Regions from separate parts of the Bacillus sp. FAU20 genome, predicted to be linked through region 1. Evidence: riboswitches for the same ligand, from Rfam matches in the RefSeq annotation. Region 1 holds a riboswitch; each other region holds the start of a gene.
The links. Region 1 has a riboswitch for S-adenosylmethionine ahead of AC0OM3_RS13185 (MetQ/NlpA family ABC transporter substrate-binding protein). Riboswitches for the same ligand answer to the same signal wherever they lie in the genome.
Positions count from the first base shown of each region.

Region 2: another riboswitch for S-adenosylmethionine. It lies ahead of AC0OM3_RS19895 (bifunctional O-acetylhomoserine aminocarboxypropyltransferase/cysteine synthase); the one in region 1 lies ahead of AC0OM3_RS13185 (MetQ/NlpA family ABC transporter substrate-binding protein).
Region 3: another riboswitch for S-adenosylmethionine. It lies ahead of AC0OM3_RS17415 (Na+/H+ antiporter NhaC family protein); the one in region 1 lies ahead of AC0OM3_RS13185 (MetQ/NlpA family ABC transporter substrate-binding protein).

Region 1 is NZ_JBVYHY010000017.1:143,537-147,711, forward strand. Features, by position in the region: gene AC0OM3_RS13175 (methionine ABC transporter permease) at 25-693, opposite strand; gene AC0OM3_RS13180 (methionine ABC transporter ATP-binding protein) at 668-1,708, opposite strand; gene AC0OM3_RS13185 (MetQ/NlpA family ABC transporter substrate-binding protein) at 1,721-2,533, opposite strand; SAM riboswitch class I at 2,619-2,733, opposite strand; gene AC0OM3_RS13190 (NAD(P)-dependent alcohol dehydrogenase) at 2,813-3,721, opposite strand; gene AC0OM3_RS13195 (DUF6612 family protein) at 3,879-4,175, shown strand, end outside.
Region 2 is NZ_JBVYHY010000022.1:313,907-318,081, forward strand. Features, by position in the region: gene AC0OM3_RS19885 (homoserine dehydrogenase) at 1-14, opposite strand, end outside; gene metA (homoserine O-acetyltransferase MetA) at 156-1,061, opposite strand; gene AC0OM3_RS19895 (bifunctional O-acetylhomoserine aminocarboxypropyltransferase/cysteine synthase) at 1,045-2,343, opposite strand; SAM riboswitch class I at 2,436-2,540, opposite strand; gene AC0OM3_RS19900 (YjjG family noncanonical pyrimidine nucleotidase) at 2,723-3,418, opposite strand; gene AC0OM3_RS19905 (transcriptional regulator YeiL) at 3,527-4,175, shown strand, end outside.
Region 3 is NZ_JBVYHY010000021.1:707,915-712,089, forward strand. Features, by position in the region: gene AC0OM3_RS17405 (PspA/IM30 family protein) at 97-759, opposite strand; gene AC0OM3_RS17410 (lmo0954 family membrane protein) at 807-1,163, opposite strand; gene AC0OM3_RS17415 (Na+/H+ antiporter NhaC family protein) at 1,346-2,662, opposite strand; SAM riboswitch class I at 2,757-2,862, opposite strand; gene AC0OM3_RS17420 (ribonuclease FAU-1 family protein) at 2,983-3,501, opposite strand; gene gltP (glutamate/aspartate:proton symporter GltP) at 3,570-4,175, opposite strand, start outside.

The DNA.
Region 1 (4,175 bases):
CACCTTGGTGAGATACCTTCTTTTTTAATCTTTCTTCAGTCTTCGTGCAACACCATTCCCTAAAGATTGTAATCCTTGAACGAGGATAATTAAAATAAAGACCGTTGCATACATTACTTCAGGCTCGTAGCGTAAATGTCCGAAGCGGTATGCTAAATCCCCTAATCCGCCAGCACCTACAAGGCCAGCCATTGCTGTTGCGCCAATTAAGCCAATTGTTGCAATTGTTAATCCAAGTACAAGGGAGGGACGAGCTTCTTTCACCATGACGTGCCAAATGATTTTTATAGTAGAGACTCCCATCGCTTGGTAGGCTTCAATGACACCGCGATCGACTTCTAGTAAAGCTGTCTCCATTAAACGTGCGATATAAGGGGCTGTGAAGACGACAAGCGGTACGATAACACCTTGCACGCCAATGGATGTTCCCATTAGAAACTTTGTAAAAGGCAAGATAAAGAATAATAGAATGATAAATGGAAGAGAGCGAATAACATTAATAACCGTATTAAGAATAGGATAGATGATTTTATTTTCACGCTGCCCACCAGGTCTCGTTAAAACAAGTGTGACGCCAAGTGGCAGTGCAATAAGGATCGAGATGAGTAATGAAATAGATGTCATTTGAAAGGTTTGGATTGTGGCTTCCCATATGACTTTACCCCATTCATCCAAAAAGGACTTGTTTCCCATAATCTGTTCTACCTCCTTCTACGATGATTCCTTGCTCTTGTAAAAATGATAAAGCACGGTGGATTTCATTTTGTTCCCCTTGCATATGAACGACTAGTTTCCCATATGCTTCATGTTTTAACTGCGTAATATTACCGGATAAAATATTCGGATACACTTGGAAACGTTTTGTGGCAACGGCTAAGGCAGGTTCCCCTGAAGTAGTGCCAATAAATGAAAGTGTTACAATTTCTCCAGTACGTTGTAGTTCTTTCTGTACCTCTTCTGGAATTTTCGCTGCAAATGCGCTATTTACAAATTTCTTCGTTGTTACATGTTGTGGGTTTGTGAAAATATCTTTTACAGTTCCACTTTCGACTACAGATCCATGTTCCATAACAGCAACGCGGTCACATATACGCTGGATGACATTCATTTCATGTGTAATGAGTAAAATCGTAATTCCGATTTCTTCGTTAATCTTTAATAGCAAATCAAGGATAGAATCGGTTGTTTCTGGATCTAATGCGCTCGTTGCTTCATCACTTAATAACACTTCAGGTTCATGTGATAGCGCACGAGCAATTGCAACACGCTGTTTTTGACCACCAGAAAGTTCGCTTGGATACGCATCTTTTCGATTAAAAAGATCGACAATGCGTAAATACTTTTCTACTCTTTTTTCAATTTCTGCTTTTGGAATGCCAGCAAGCCGTAACGGTAATGCGATATTTTCATAAACGGTAACAGTTTTAAGTAAATTGAATCCTTGAAAGATCATTCCGATTTTTTGTCTCGCTTTTGCTAGTTCTTTTGTCGATAACGTTGTTAAGTCTTGTTCGTTTACAATGATATTTCCTGTCGTTGGTTTTTCTAATAAATTTACACATCGAATCAATGTACTTTTACCAGCGCCACTATACCCAATGATTCCAAATACCTCGCCTTTTTCTACTTTAAGGGAAGTAGACTTAAGAGCCTCAACATTCCCTTTTTTTGTTGTAAATACTTTGGATATGTTTTGTAATTCAATCATTATCGTCAGCTCCTACCAAGATGGTAAAATTGAACCATCAAATTTTTTCTCGATAAACTCTTTTACTTCTTTAGATTGATAAGCTTTCTTTAATTTATTTACAACGGCATCATCTTTATTTTCAGTACGAACAACAACCCAGTTCACATATGGTGAATCTTTTCCTTCGCGGAAAATAGAATCTTTCGCTGGACTTAATTTTGCACCTAATGCAAAGTTTGTGTTAATTGCAGCTGCTTTCACTTCACTTAGTTGCGTTGGTAATTGAGATGCCTCTAATTCGACAATCTTTAATTTTTTTGGATTTTCAATTACATCTTTTGCAGTCGCTTTTTCTGTAGCCTTTGGATCAACTTTTAAAACCCCTGCTTTTTCAAATAATTTTAAAGCTCGAAGTTCATTTGTTGGGTCATTTGGTACAGCAATTGCGTCGCCCTCTTTTAAATCTTTTACATCTTTTACATCTTTAGAATATACGCCCATAGGGAATGTTACTGTTGAAAATACTTCAGTTAATTTCATATTGCGTTCAGCTTTAAATACATCTAAATAAGATTTCGTTTGGTAGCTATTTACATCAAGGCTTTTTTCATCTAATGATACGTTTGGCGCTACATAATCATTAAATACTTTTATATCAATTTCGAGACCATCTTTTGCTGCAACTTCTTTTACCTTTTCAAAAATTTGTTCATGTGGTCCACCTGTTACACCGACAGTAATCTTTTTCTCGTCTAATGCTTTTACCTCTTTATTTGAACTCACGCTACATGCGCCTAATAACAATACTGCTCCGCTTACAATGCTTAATAATACCTTTTTCATCTATAAATCCCCCTTCATATACGTTCCAAAATAAAAAGCACCTCCCAAAAATAAGAGAGGTGCCGAATAGACGAAATAGATTCCTCTCTTATCTTCCAAAACGAAAAATCGTTTTGCAGGAATTAGCACCTTAGCTTATACGTCATAAGCTCGGTTGCCGGGCATCATCGGGCCAGTCCCTCCGCCACTCTTGATAAGAGTATGTGTATGTAGTTTTGAATATGGTACTAATAGTAAATCGTACAAAAAGAATTGTCAATAATATTTTCAGAATATATTTTATTTTAAGGTAATCGAAACGTTTCCCTTTTTATGTCCTTTTTCTACATATATATGAGCTTCAGCAATTTCTTCTAATCGGTAAGTTCTATCAATAACAGGTTTTAGCTTTTCTGTTTCAGCTAGTTGTTTTAGCAGGTTCATATCTTCTTTACTGACCTTTGCCATCATTCCGTTCACAGATACATATTTTCCATTAGGCATTAATGCATCTGTACAAAGAGACTTTTTATATTTTCCAACTGCATCAAATATAATATCGTAGTGCTCGCCCTGCTTAGTAAAATCTTCTTTCATATAATCAATTACGTTGTCTGCCCCTAATGTTGTTACTAAATCGAAATTCGAACTACTACAAATGGCTGTGACAGTCGCCCCGAAGTATTTAGCAAGTTGTATGGCAGCTGTCCCTACTGACCCAGAGGCGCCGTATATAAGTACTCGTTGCCCTTTTTTTATCTGTCCTTTTCTAAGGAAGTGTAATGCTGAAGTTCCGCCAAAAGGAATAACGGCAGCTTCTTCATATGTCACATTGGTAGGTTTTAATGCTATTAATCCACTTTCATGCACGCATGTGTATTCCGCATAACCACCAAGGTTTAGTTCTGTTAATGCAAAAACTTGATCTCCCTTTTTAAATTGTGTTACATCTGTTCCAATGTCTTCGATTTCACCGGATAACTCTACGCCAAGTATAGGTTTTCTCGGTTTTCTGAAACCTAATATGATCCACATAGGAATCCAAAATAAGGGGGGGCTATTAAAGCCACGTATTCTACAATCTCCAGTCGATACACTTGTTGCGTGAATTTTAACTAATACTTCATTTTTTTTAGGTTTAGGCTTTTCTACATTTTGAAGCTGGAGAACATTAGGTGGTCCATACTTTGTGCAAATAATAGCTTTCATAATGACCTCCTGAAATGAGTTGTTATTATTTACAACATATTTAAAGTTTTTCTCAAACATGTTGCTATATAGAAAATAAATTTAAAGAGGAATATTAAGAATTATATGGATTTCATAGGAAAAGAGATGATATTATTTTTGGGGAGGAGGGGATGTTATGAAAAAATTTATTTTAATTTCAAGTTTAGTACTTGCAGTCGGTCTAGGAGTAGGGTGTAGTAATGAGAAAACAAAAAAGACTGATGAACCGAAAAAAGAAGTTGTGCAGAAAGAAAAGGAATTAACAGCGAAGGATGTTTTTAATAAAGCGAATGAAGCTTTTAAAAACGAAGAAAATGTAACGATGACATATGATGTGGGAATAAAGGCTGAAGGAACAGAGATGAATGTAATAAAGGCTAAAATGCAACTAGAGCCGAAGAAAAAAAATTCTCGTTCTGAAATGAATGTTTCT
Region 2 (4,175 bases), on a different contig from region 1:
TGAATTTCTTTCATAGTACTTTCCACCCCTCAAAAATTGTGTTTAGATGAAATTATATGAGTAAAAAACCTGAAAAACAATGTATTTTGAACATTCGGAAAAATAAAGGTTAATCTTTACAAGGAAAACGTTACCACGTGTTACACAATCTTTCTTTACAATATATAAGGGGTTTCTTGATACACGTAATAATTCAGCCAATTAGAGAATAATAGATTCCCATGGCTCCTCCACCGTACAAGCGGCTTCTCATTTGGATTATTATGCTTAAAATAGTTTTTCGGCACATCAATATTTAACCCTTTTTGGCGGTCCCGGTCGTATTCTTGCTTTAACGTGTCACAACTATATTCACTATGCCCAAGCGCAAACACTTGTCTTCCTCCTTGCCCAATAACAAGGTGAACACCTGCTTCCTCAGAGTTTGCTAACAGTGTTAATTCTGTCACCTCTCTAATATCACTCTCTCGTACTTCTGTATGACGAGAATGCGGGGCAAAAAACAATTCATCAAACCCTTGTAACAGTTTCACATGTTGCTCGCAAACTTCATGTTCAAACACACCGAACATTTTTTCCTTAAGAGGATACTTTGGAACGCCATAATGATAGTACAAACCAGCCTGTGCTCCCCAGCAAATATGAAGCGTAGATGTTACATTCGTTTTTGAATACTCCATAATATGTTTAAGCTCTTCCCAATAATCTACCTCTTCAAAAGCAAGGGTCTCCACTGGCGCTCCTGTAATAATAAGCCCATCAAACTTTTCATTTTCAATATCACGAAACGTTTTATAAAAGCTTGTTAAATGTTCTTGCGTTACATTACGAGATAGATGTGATTCCATATGAAGCAAATGAACATCTAATTGTAACGGTGTGTTTCCAATTAAGCGAAGTAATTGCGCCTCTGTATCTTGCTTCGTTGGCATTAAATTTAATATAGCAATTTTTAAAGCACGTATATCTTGTGTTTCTGCCCGCTCCTTCGTCATTACAAAAATATTTTCTTTTTGCAACACTTTGCGAGCCGGTAAATCTTTATCAATTATGATCGGCATGTGTTTTGCCTCCAACTAGAGCTGCTTCCAAATCTGCAATAATATCAGAAACATCTTCTATACCAACCGATAAACGAATTAAATCAGATGTAACACCAGCTAAACGCTGATCTTCAGCATTTAATTGTCTATGCGTCGTACTAGCAGGATGTATAACGCAAGTTCGTGCATCAGCTACGTGCGTTACGAGAGTTGCTAGTTTTACATTTGCGATAAATTCTTTTGCTGCTTCTAATCCGCCTTTAATACCGAAAGTTAAAACACCACTAGCACCTTTTTTCAAATACTGTTGTGCTAATGAGTAATTTTCATTACTATCTAAGCCCGGATAATTCACCCATTCAATACGTTCATGATTAGCAAGCCAATTAGCAACTGCAAGAGCATTTTCACTATGACGTTCCATTCGTAAATGCAATGTTTCTAAGCCAATATTGCTAATATATGCATTGAATGGGCTCATACAATTTCCATAATCTCTTAATAGCTGAACACGTGCTTTCACAATATACGCTGCTGCACCAAAGTTTTGAACGTAACTTACACCATGATAACTTGGATCTGGTTCAACAAGTTCAGGATACTTCCCATTTGTCCAATCAAAGTTTCCACCGTCAATTACAATACCGCCTAAGGAGCTCGCATGCCCATCGATATATTTAGTCGTAGAATGAACAATAATATTGGCCCCATGTTCAAGCGCCTGGCATAAATAAGGAGTTGCTAATGTATTATCAACGATAAAAGGTACCTCTAATTCTTTAGCAGCAGCTGAAAATTCTTTAAAATTTAAAACATTCATCGCTGGATTTCCTAACGATTCTGCATAGATAAGTTTCGTCTTGTCATTAGCAAGCGCCGTAATTTCATCTGCCGTTAAATTTGGATTAAAGAACGTAACATCAATGCCCAGTTTACGCAAACTCACTCCAAATAAATTAAACGTTCCCCCGTAAACCGTTGAAGAACAAAGTAAATGATCCCCACTACTACAAATATTTAAAACGGCGAGCATAATAGCTGCTTGCCCAGAAGCCGTTGCAACAGCTCCTACACCGCCTTCTAAATCTGATAACTTCTGCTCAAATGCGGCTAGAGTAGGGTTTCCAATACGCGTATAAATATATCCTTCTGCCTCTAAGTTAAATAGAGCTGCTAAATCATCCGAAGTATCGTATTTATACGTTGTGCTTTGATAAAGTGGTAAAACACGTGGTTCACCATTCTTTGGCGTATAGCCACCTTGCACACAAATCGTTCCTTTTCCCCATGATTCTCCCATCTCTCATTCTCCTTTCTTTTATACAAAATAAAAAACTGCCCCTTTCCTGAAAACAAGAAAGGAGCAGTTTGAAAACACGCTCTAAAGGCTCTTTCTTATCTCTCAGGATTACTACCTGCAGGATTTGGCACAATTCCGTTATACGGCTGTTGCCAAGGTTTCATCGGGCCTGTCCCTCCACCTTTTCTTGATAAGACTATGCAATTACCGTTGATTTTATAGCAATAATTTCCTAATGTCAAACAGTTTTTCTGAATGTTCTAAAATAAATGTTAACAGTTTCATATAAAGCAACAAAAGAATTATATTCCATACTAACTCGAAAAATACCTTAGAAAAAAATGATTCATGTAAAATAAACCCGAATCATCTATTTTCATTAAACAAACTGTTTTAATAGAGCGTATAATTCTTCAAAATTATGCACTTCATATGTCGGTATAATCCCACTATCATTTAATTTTCTTTCTGGATTAAACCAACAAGTATCAATTCCCGCTACATATCCACCTTTAATATCAGCGCTTAATGAATCTCCAATAATCAGCCCTTCTTCAAGTGCAAAGTTAGGAATCCGTTCAAAAACATAATCAAAATACTCTTTCATCGGCTTTTGAAAACCTGTATCTTCAGAAACAAAAACATCTTTAAACAATGAATGTAACCCTGCATTACGCAAACGTTTATCTTGCGTCTTAGAAACACCATTTGTCACTATATACAATTCATACTCCCCTTGAATTTGATTTATAAATTCAAACGCACCTTGCATAAGTTGATCTCCTTCTTCTAAGTAGCTACGATAATTATTTTCGAATAATATCCCATCTACTTCTTCTCCATACTCTTTAAACAACAGAGAGAATCGTGTATTTACAACTTCATCGCGTGATAGTTCACCTTTTTCAAAAGCATCCCAAAGACCTTTATTAACTTTTTTATAATGCGCTTCGACCTCTCTACTTAGAGGAATCCCTTTCTCTTCAAACAGCATACGTAACGCTTCTTTTTCTGCCTTGTGAAAATCTAACAATGTATCATCTACATCAAATAATAGTATTTTGTATTTTTTCATAAACCCCTCACACTCTCTTTTCTACAAAAACAAATTTACATAAATCGTATCATTCCTTCTTGTAAAGATAATAGGAGATATCTCATACTATACATGGGGGGTGAAAATATGAAAATCAGCAAAAATGAGGAAGAAATTTATCAATACATGCGAATCCATCAATTCCATACCCCATTTTCATTTCATGTCTTGCCATATGTAGAGCTGCATTCTTTTCAAACGAAAGAGATGATATGTAGCGAAGGAAATGCTCTCCCTTATCTCTATTACTTAATTTCTAGGAAAGCAAAAATATATATGAGTCATCAAAACGGGAAGGTTTCATTAATTAACTTTATTCAAGCACCATCTTTTATCGGAGAATTAGGATTAATAGGAGTAGAAAATATTACTAAATCCGTTGAAGTACTAGAAGATTGTGTATGTTTGGCACTTCCTCTTAAAGATTGTCAGCAACTTTTATTACAAGATGCAACGTTTTTACAGCACTTATGTAAATTTATTGGAGAAAAGACAATTACTCGCACTGAAAATTACGCAAAAAACTATAGTTATCCTTTTGAAAATCGATTAGCTGCTTTTATTTTATTAACAGAGCAAAATAATTGTTATATAGAAAAGCATACCGAGGCCTCGGAATATTTAAATGTCAGCTACCGTCATCTTTTATATGTATTAAATCAGTTTTGCCAACAAAATTATTTAAGAAAAGAAGGCCGAACATATTATATACAAGATCGAAATACATTAGAAAAAC
Region 3 (4,175 bases), on a different contig from region 1:
CCCTTCTTGTCACATATACATAGAAGAAAAGGCATTGCTTTCCAACACCTTTTCTCCTATCACTATATCATAAGCCTGTTTTATAATATACTACTATTATTTTGTTAACTCTTTCGTTAACGATATATCATTCTTTTCTTTCATTTCACGCTCAAGTTTTGCAATTTTCATATCAAATGTGTCACGCTCATGCTCTTCATTCATACGAGTTTCTAAGTCACGAATGTGATCTTCAATTTCTTCAAATCGTAAGAACGGATTATTTTCATCCATTTTATGCATCGCAGTATTCATACGACGATTTGCATGTGCCATATTTTCACGTGCCATTAGTTCCATACGCTTTGCGTGCATTTCTTTTAACTTATTTTTCATTTCAGAAAGACGACGCTCTAACTCATCAATTTGCTCTACAACACCTGCATACATTTCTTCTAATCGAGTTACTTGCCCTTCATAATAAGCTACCTCTTCTAAAGCACGTTCATGCAATTGTAATTCGCCTGCTTCTTGAGCAATGATAGCTTGCTTTGATCTTTTATTAACGAAATAACGCGCTTGCTCAAGCTCACGAGCAAAGTTAGATTTTAATGTTTTATGACGCTCAATTAACTTCTCAATTTTTGTTATTTCGCGCTCACTATCACGTAAATATTGGTTTAACATCGCAATTGGATTTTTTCTTTCCTTCTCATCTAACACGTTATGAAAATCAGCTAAAATTGCATCGCGTACACGTCCGAATAAAGATTGTTTCATTATAAATCTTCCTCTCTTCTACTTTATTTATAATTTGATTTATTGTTTTAATTTTTCATTAATTTGTTCCACTCATCTTCAAAGTTGCTATATGGTTTAGAACTTTCTGGAGCAGATTCAACAACTACATCTTTTTCTTTTTTCCACTCACGGTATCCGTAATATAAAACCACTAAAGCAGCGATACCGATTAATGCTGGCGAATGAGAAAGTGCAATGGATAAACCGATTAAACCAACAATACCCCAAGCTAACTTTCCAAAAAATGATTTAGCTCGCACAAATGATTTATAGCTCCAATATACAACTCCTGCTCCGATTGCGAACCCTACAATACCAGCAAGACTACCAAGAGCAATTAAAGCCAAAATACCGGCTGCGATAAACGCTAGAAATTGTTTCATCTTGTGCTTGCCTCCCTTCGATTTGATACTCTTATCTTAACTATTTTTTCATCTTTCCATAACGAGCTTAAGAACCGTTTTTAACTCAGACTTAAGACCGAGTCATATTCAGCCCTTTACGCAAAAAAACGTGCAGAGTCTATTCTCTGCACGTTTTTTTAATTACTAACATTCATATTAAATTAAGCTGTTTTATGATACTTTTTTTTCTCAGCTACTTTCGAAAACCTTGGAAACCCAATTAAAATAGAAACAATCCCACATACTCCAACTAAGATTGGATAAAATGCATATGGTAACAATTCAACCGGAGATAACGCTGCAAATCCTGCTGCCGTTAACATTTGGGCACCGTACGGAATTAATCCTTGCACACAACATGAGAAAAGATCTAATACACTCGCTGATTTACGAGGGTCTATTTCATATTGATCTGCAATATTTTTTGCAAGCGGGCCTGTAAAGATAATTGAAATCGTATTATTCGCTGTACACATATTTGTCATACTCACTAAACCAGCAATACCAAATTCCGCTCCTTTTTTCGAACGAATATTACGTGTTAATACATTCATTAAATATTGAATACCACCATTATATTGGATTAATTCAACCATACCGCCAATTAATATAGCAAGTAATACTAACTCCATCATACCGCCCATTCCAGTCGTTACACTTTTAAAGAAACTTTCTAACGTGTAACTTCCATCTATAAGACCGATAACACCAGATAGTACAGTTCCACCAGTTAATACAATAAGTACATTCCAGCCAAGTAGCGCTGTAATAAGTACTCCTGCATACGGTAAAATCTTTATCCAATCAAAGCTATGCGCTTTAACCTGCGTATCACTTCCTGAAGTAACTATTACTAATAGTACAATTGTGATAATAGCTGCTGGTAATACAATTAAAAAGTTCGTTTTAAACTTATCTTTCATTTCTGTTCCTTGTGAACGAACAGCTGCGATTGTTGTATCTGAAATAAATGATAAATTATCACCAAACATCGCTCCGCCAACAACAGTAGCCATCGCAAGCGCAATTGAGATATCAGTTTGACCACTAATACCTACAGCAATCGGTGCTAATGCTGCAATTGTTCCCATTGAAGTTCCCATCGCTAATGAAATAAACGCAGCAATAACAAAGATTCCAGCTATGATAAATCCTGGCGGTAAAATAGTTAACGCTAAATTAACAGTTGAGTCTACTCCGCCCATTCCTTTAGCAGTTTCAGAAAATGCACCTGCAAGCACAAAAATTAATACCATAATCATAATATCCGGATTTCCTGCACCTTTAGCGAACCGCTCGACTTTCACATTAAAACTTTCTTTACGATTCATCACTAAAGCGACTCCTACAGCAATTGAAATCGCTACAAGTATCGGCAATTTATAGAAATCACCTGTAATAATTCCAGAACCAATAAATAGCGCCAAAAATATCCCAAGTGGTAATAAAGCTAAACCATTTCCTCTCGTTTCTTTCAAAGTACCATCTCTCCCTAGTTTCAACCTTTTTCTAATGAATAACAAAAGACCTCTTCCAATGAGAAGAGGTCTTATACATCTATAAGAAACGCTCTTCTCATCTTTCAAGCACACGCTTGCTGGATTTGGCACAGCACTCTGAAATCGAGTCCGCTGCCGAGGCATCGTAGGGCCAGTCCCTCCGCCTCTCTTTATAAGAAGGTTTCATATTTATTTTTTAATAATAATTTCTTTCCTAACTTTACTCGCTTACAAAACAAAAGTCAATTGTTTTTTGTATAGATTTTTTTGGTAATTATACAAAAATGTGAATACAACAATCATTTTAACTTTTCGATTTCTTCTTCTAATATTGAAATCCAATAAAATTCACTATTTTTTATTGCAGCTAATATCCATTTCGTAGTGTACCAAGCTAACTCATACTCTTCCTTCGTGACATCGCCACTTTTATAAGCATCCTCTAGCTCCTCTTCATCTAATACATACACCTTACCGCTAGATAATAATACTACATCTAAATATAAATCATCAAAATAAGGTAAACCACGATCGTCTATTTTATATTCTTTCGCCACATCGATATAATATTGCACTAATTTTTTCTGATCATCTAACATAGCGGTAATCGCAAAGTTTTTCCCGTCTATGAAATATTGAATCCACATATACTGATCCGCTGCAATACAAAGTTCTTCACCATCATATTCTTTACAACTAGGCTTCCTCACCTTTTTTATATCCAGTATTCCGAGCATCCCCTCTTCCACTTGCTTAACCGTATAACCCTTCTCTATTAGCCTCTTCCACGAAGAACCGTCACCATATTTACGTTTCATTATGTCTGCTCCTCTTCTATATACAGAAAAGCTCCCACATATTATGTGAGAGCTTGTTCATATTATAATTAAGCCGCTTGACCCTTTTCAGAAATCTCTTTTAAATAAGCTTGTCCTTTTTCAGCGTCATATTGACCTTCCCACTTAGACATAACTACAGCTGCTAAAGAGTTTCCTACAACGTTAACTGCTGTACGAGCCATATCTAAAATACGGTCAATACCAGCAATGAACGCTAAGCCTTCAGGTGGAATACCTACTGTACCAAGTGTCGCTAATAATACAACGAATGATACGCCCGGTACACCTGCGATACCTTTTGATGTAACCATTAATACAAGCAATAATGTAATTTGTTGTGTAATAGATAAATCAATACCGTACATTTGCGCTAAGAAAATAGCCGCAATTGCTTGATATAAAGTTGATCCATCTAAGTTAAATGAATAACCTGTCGGAATAACGAAAGATGTAATTGCTTTCGGACAACCGAATTTCTCCATTTTCTCCATGATTTTTGGTAAAACTGTTTCTGAGCTTGCTGTAGAATACGCTAAAATCAGCTCGTCTTTTAAAATCTTAAAGAATTGGAAAATATTAATTCCAAATATTTTCGCTGTAAGTCCTAAGACAACTACTACGAAGAAAATCATTGCTCCATATACGACAATTAG